2 linked regions of the Salinivibrio kushneri genome follow. The protein of the gene in region 1 interacts with the protein of each later gene in a pairwise test. Links are inferred from orthologs where the notes say so. Each region holds a gene or a part of one and is shown in the gene's direction. Other genes may lie near its edges. The genes, in order: htpG and N8M53_RS06550.

Region 1 (3,258 bases):
GCATTTGTCCCCCCTTGATGGCATTGGCCCGGCAGACATTGGCCTTGATGTGTTGGAAAAGCGTTTGCAACACGAACCGATTCAAGAGCTTATCTTAGCGACTAACCCGACGGTGGAAGGCGAGGCCACGGCGCAATACATCGCTGAACTTTGCCAAGAGCACCAAGTGGGTGCCAGCCGAATTGCGCATGGCGTGCCAATGGGAGGCGAGCTTGAACTGGTCGATGGCACCACGCTGTCTCACTCAATTATCGGCCGCCAGCAGTTAAAGTATCGCTAAATTGTTTGACGAGCCCTCAACGGTGGGTGAACCTCCTTACTCGGCGATACAGCGCCAACAGCGTGATTGACCCTCAAAAGCCTAGCCTCTGGTTAGGCTTTTCTTTTTCTATTGCCTATCGCTTTAATACTAACTGGCTTTTATTTGACCACCTAGGCCTTGAAAGCGTGTAACAGGATCCCTATATCCAAAAGAACTGAATACGAATTCATTGTAACGTGGGCATCGAGCCCACGTCGCCATTAATCCTCATAGTGTTAGGTAGATTGACATGAGCGTGAAAACCCCAGAAAAACATCAGTTTGGTTCAGATACGTCCAAGTTACTGCAGTTGATGATCCACTCTCTCTACTCAAACAAAGAGATTTTCCTGCGAGAGCTAGTGTCAAACGCGTCAGATGCCGCTGATAAGCTGCGTTTTAAAGCGTTGTCCGCCCCTGAGCTTTATGAAAATGACGGTGACCTGCGCGTTCGCCTTTCCTTTGATAGTGACGCCGGTACGTTGACTGTCTCAGACAATGGTATTGGTATGAGCCGTGATGATGTCATCGCCAACCTCGGTACCATTGCCAAATCGGGCACAGAAGAGTTTCTTAAACAGCTTAACGAAGATCAAAGCAAAGACTCGAACCTGATTGGTCAGTTCGGGGTCGGCTTTTACTCTGCCTTTATTGTGGCTGACAAGGTAACTGTACGCACTCGTGCGGCGGGTCTTGCTGCCAACGAGGCAGTGCAGTGGGAGTCAACCGGTGAAGGTGAGTATACCCTAGAGCCTATCAGCAAATCTGACCGTGGCACTGAGATTACGCTGCACCTTAAAGACGACGAGAAAGAGTTCCTCAATGATTGGCGCCTACGTGAGGTGATCGGTAAATACTCCGACCATATCGGTATTCCGGTAGAAATGTGGACGCAAGAGAAAGACGAGGAAGGTAATGAGACGGGCGAAGGTAAGTGGGAGCAAGTCAACAAAGCGCAAGCGCTTTGGACTCGCGCTAAGTCCGATATCTCGGCAGACGAATACAAAGAGTTCTATAAGCATGTGTCGCATGACTTTGCCGAACCGCTGACGTGGAGCCACAACCGTGTAGAGGGTAAAAACGACTACACCAGCTTGCTGTATATCCCGTCAAAAGCCCCTTGGGATCTTTACAACCGCGAGCACAAACATGGGCTGAAACTCTATGTACAACGCGTCTTTATCATGGATGATGCGTCACAGTTCATGCCAAGCTACTTGCGCTTTGTCCGTGGTTTGATTGACTCTAACGATTTACCGCTTAACGTTTCGCGTGAAATTCTGCAAGACAACAAGATCACGCAGTCACTGCGCGGTGCGTGCACCAAGCGTGTGCTGTCGATGTTAGAAAAGCTGGCTAAAAACGATGCGGAGAAGTATCAGACGTTTTGGCGTGAATTTGGCTTGGTGATGAAAGAAGGGCCGGCGGAAGATTTCAGCAATAAAGAAAAAATTGCTGGCTTGCTGCGCTTTGCATCAACGCATGAAGACAGCGCTGAACAAACCGTCTCCTTGGCCGACTACGTGTCGCGCATGAAAGAAGAGCAAGACAAAATCTACTACATCACCGCGGATAGCTATAATGCGGCGAAACACAGCCCGCACTTGGAGCAGTTTAAAGCCAAAGGCATCGAAGTTATCTTGATGTATGACCGCATTGATGAGTGGTTGATGAGCTACCTGACCGAGTTTGATGGCAAGCAGTTCCAGGCAATCACCAAGGCGGATCTCGACCTGAGCCAATTCGACGATGAAGAGGCAAAAGCAGAGCGTGAAGAAACCGAAAAAGCCTTTGAGTCTGTGATTGAGCGAGTAAAATCGCACTTGGGCGATCGCGTTAAAGATGTACGTACCACCTTTAAACTCTCTGGCACGCCGGCGGTGGTGGTGACCGATCAGTTTGAAATGGGCACGCAAATGGCGAAGCTTTTAGAAGCCGCTGGCCAGCAAGCGCCTGATGTGAAGTACATCTTTGAACTGAACCCAGAGCACGCTCTGGTTAAGCGCATGGCAGATGAAAGCGATGAGCAGAAATTCGGTACCTGGGTAGAAATGCTGCTCGGTCAAGCGATGCTGGCAGAGAAAGGCAGTATGGACGATCCGTCAGACTTCTTGGCCTCGGTCAACCAGCTTCTGACTAAGGTATAATCGACAGGCGATTGTCGAGACCACATACTGAATGACTATCGAACAAGCCCGGCCGGATTGCCGGGCTTGATAGCGTTTAGTTAAGCGTGTATGTTTCGTGTCTTTGCGAATATAGACGCAGTTTAACGAAACCTAAATAATCATAAAGGGGATCACTATGCGCATCATTCTGTTGGGTGCACCGGGCGCGGGTAAAGGGACGCAAGCGCAGTTCATCATGGAAAAATACGGGATTCCGCAGATTTCTACGGGTGACATGTTGCGCGCCGCGATTAAAGCGGGCACTGAGCTTGGCAAACAAGCCAAAGCGGTTATTGATGCTGGCGAATTGGTGTCTGATGACATCATTCTTGGCTTGGTTAAAGAGCGTATCTCGCAAGATGATTGTGCCAACGGCTTCTTGCTAGATGGGTTCCCACGCACCATTCCTCAAGCTGATGGACTGAAAGAGATCGGTGTTGCGATCGATTACGTACTCGAATTCGACGTTCCGGATGACGTAATTGTTGAGCGTATGAGTGGTCGCCGTGCTCACCTTGCTTCAGGCCGTACTTATCACGTTGTTTACAACCCACCGAAAGTGGAAGGAAAAGACGATGTGACTGGCGAGGAGCTAGTGGTACGTGATGACGATAAAGAAGAGACAGTACGCGCACGGTTGAATGTGTATCATAACCAAACCGCACCACTGATTGCTTACTACAAAAAAGAAGCAGATGCTGGCAACACCCAGTTTGTGACCTTCGATGGTACACAAGCGGTTGAGCAGGTGAGCGCAGAGATCCAAAAGGTACTCGGCTAAACCAGGCTC
Region 2 (3,068 bases), 460 kb from region 1 along the record:
AGTAGGCTCCGTGCATGAGTTTGCCAAGTTCTCCGTCGCCTTGCGTGAGTTGTCGCTGTTAAATTTGAATTGAATTAAAGCGCCAATAACGCAATAATCTAGCCCCGTTTATACGGGGCTTTTTTATTAGGAGGGATAATGCTTTACCGCCTCGCCAGACCGGCTATCTTTCAGTTAGATCCAGAAAAAGCACACGATCTAACCATTAACACCCTTTCTCGATTTCATCACACCCCGCTTCGCTTTTTGTATTCCCAGCATCTTCCTCCTCGCCCAGTCACTGTGATGGGACTCAACTTTAATAATCCCGTTGGCTTAGCGGCAGGGTTAGATAAAAACGGCGAGTGCATAGAAGCCTTTGGCGCGATGGGCTTTGGGTTTGTAGAAGTAGGGACGGTGACGCCGCGCCCGCAACCGGGCAACGATAAACCGCGGCTTTTTCGCATCAAAGCGGCGGAAGGGATCATTAACCGAATGGGCTTCAATAACCACGGCGTTGATGCATTGGTGGACAACGTTAAACGTGCGAAAAACTTCAATGGTATATTGGGTATTAACATTGGTAAGAACAAGGATACCCCCATCGAACAGGGCACCGATGATTATGTCGCCTGCATGCGAAAAGTGTATCCACATGCTGACTATATTGCCGTAAACATTTCGTCGCCTAATACGCCAGGATTACGCACGTTACAATATGGCGAGATGTTCGATGAACTCCTTAGCACACTAAAAGCGGAACAGGCACAATTGGCAGACGTCCACGATAAATACGTGCCTTTAACGGTTAAGATTGCCCCAGACTTGAGTGAAGAAGAAATTCAACAAGTGGCGCAAGCACTGATTCGTCATCAGATCGATGGTGTGATTGCGACCAACACCACGCTTGAGCGCTCGTTGGTAGATGGTATGCCACATTATCGTGAAGCGGGTGGGCTAAGTGGCCGTCCTGTGCAACTTAAAAGTACCGAGGTTATTCGTCAGCTGCATCGTGCACTTGATGGTGCGATGCCCATCATAGGTGTCGGAGGGATTGACTCAGTCACCGCGGCGCGTGAAAAACTCGAAGCGGGTGCAGACCTGGTGCAAGTCTACTCTGGGTTAATTTACCAAGGCCCTGGGCTCATCAAACAAATCGTGCGTCATATTTAGGCTAAGAAATAAAGTCTTAAGGTATAAAAGGGGGCGTTTTCTTCCCCTTTTTTTTTCGCTTCAGCCCATTACACTTCAGGCAATGGCAGTGTTGTTATCGCCAGACACCCAGTTAGTGAGTCATCGCGGGAGCTGAAGTATGTTAAAACCTAACAATGCATGGAGATGGTATTTCGATAATACATCGAATTCGCTAATGCTAGATTTAGGCGATGACATGGTCTTTCGTGTGGCGATCAGTGCCAAACACCTCATCCCCGATGCGTTCTCATCATCCCCATTTTCTGTTGAGGATGCATCACTCTTTCAGCGTTTGACAGAGCCTCTGTCAAATCTTTCACTTTCCGGCCCTCGTCAGGCCGAACTCGCTTTGAACGCAGTGGCAGCCTATCGCTTCCACAAGCCTGTCTTACCTAAAAGCTGGTTTTTCGAGCCACAACAAGACACTATTGCCACCCCTGAGTGGGGGCAAATCGTCGAGCTCACCAGTCAAACAGGGGATAGGGCGCCGTTTATTATCATAGAGAACGCCGGTTCTGCCTCGCTCTGCATGCTCGCGCGCGAAGCTGACTTTGAACTGAGCGCGAATAAAAAAATGGCGTTTTGTGGTGCGATTAAAGTAATGAACGACCGGCTATCGCAACCAATACCTCAAACAAATAGCCAAAAAGGTCGCTTTGCGTTAGTGGGCTGAGTGGTTTTCACCCAGCCCACGCCTCCTTTCTTCCCTCACTTTCCTTGTTTCGTGTATAGACGGCCACGGTGTGGCTGTATCTTAACGTTTCTTATACCAAACAGGCGTGCATAAAAAATGTGATGTCAGTTCATTTTATGAGCGAAAAGTGTGCATGTACCTGAGCGTTTTTTCATTGATTTAAGGGTGTTCTCGCCCTAATAACAACAATAATTGACGAGTTTTTTCCCGTTTTATCCGTCAGGGCACTTGCGAAAAACCTGTCTGGTATAGTCCAGTTTTCGTGGATTTTTGTTCGTTCTTAAAGGGAAAGAAAAGCCGTTTTCATTTTTCTAGAGTCAGAAATAATCAGTATAGTAATAGCAGTGAATGCTTACACTCGTAGGTTAAAGGTACATTTAACCAGAGGAGGTGAGTGAGAAAGCAAGGCGGTTTCCAGGAGGAAACAGACAAAGGGAGCGTGCCAGGGTAATTGATTCCTTTCAGAAACAGTCACCCTCTAGCATCTGTTTCTCATTGGAAACAAAAATACGGCGATTTATTCATCATTCAATGGAGATTGTCGCCGCTTGGGTCAACGACAGGCGTAAGATTGATGTATAATCGCCGCCATGATGATAACGACGCCCAAAGGGTGTAGAGACTGAATGAAACACTATCTCGCAATAACCGCTCGAGGTCTCGAGCACATGCTAGCTCAAGAGCTTGAACAACTTGGCGTATCTAGCCTCAAGCAAGTTCATGCAGGGGTTAAATTTAAAGCCGACGATTCAACACTGTATCAATGCTGTTTATGGAGCCGGATTGCGTCACGGTTTGTTTTGGTGCTGGGCGAATTCGCGGTGCGCGATGATATGGATCTCTACCTCGGTGCGACGGCGATTAACTGGCCAGATTATTTTCACTCCAGTCAGCGGATTGCGGTGGACTTTAATGGTACTAATCGCGAGATTCGCAACAGCCAGTACGGGGCGCTGAAAGTTAAAGACGCGATAGTAGACAAGTTTGAAAAGTCGAATTTGCCCCGCCCAAGCGTTGACCGCGAGCAGCCTGATTTACGTATTCATATGCGATTATCCAAAGACCAAGGTTTGCTCGGTATCGATATGGTTGGAAGCGGCCTACATCAGCGCGGCTATCGCACTCAAGCAGGTGCTGCGCCTTTACGAGAAACCCATGCTGCAGCCTTGGTCGCAAGGAGTGGCTGGAAGGCGGAGCAGCC

Evidence for each region.
Region 2: the proteins of htpG (region 1) and N8M53_RS06550 interact in binary tests that used the Escherichia coli proteins (3 or more experiments, as listed by UniProt). The link is inferred for Salinivibrio kushneri from one-to-one orthologs.

The regions. Positions count from the first base shown.
Region 1 is NZ_CP114588.1:910,184-913,441, forward strand. Bases 70-2,999 are described here. They hold htpG (molecular chaperone HtpG), read left to right. Parts: upstream 70-551; coding sequence 552-2,447; downstream 2,448-2,999. Other genes in these bases: recR (recombination mediator RecR), read left to right, coding at 70-280; adk (adenylate kinase), read left to right, coding at 2,605-2,999. Outside these bases: more of recR, read left to right, coding at 1-69; more of adk, read left to right, coding at 3,000-3,249. UniProt on the Escherichia coli protein: Molecular chaperone. Has ATPase activity.
Region 2 is NZ_CP114588.1:1,373,611-1,376,678, reverse strand. The notes cover bases 329-3,068. They hold N8M53_RS06550 (cell division protein ZapC), read left to right. Parts: upstream 329-1,291; coding sequence 1,292-1,846; downstream 1,847-3,068. Other genes in these bases: rlmKL (bifunctional 23S rRNA (guanine(2069)-N(7))-methyltransferase RlmK/23S rRNA (guanine(2445)-N(2))-methyltransferase RlmL), read left to right, coding at 2,494-3,068; pyrD (quinone-dependent dihydroorotate dehydrogenase), read left to right, coding at 329-1,152. Also shown: N8M53_RS06560 (NAD-glutamate dehydrogenase), read left to right, coding at 1-73; more of pyrD, read left to right, coding at 139-328. UniProt on the Escherichia coli protein: Contributes to the efficiency of the cell division process by stabilizing the polymeric form of the cell division protein FtsZ. Acts by promoting interactions between FtsZ protofilaments and suppressing the GTPase activity of FtsZ.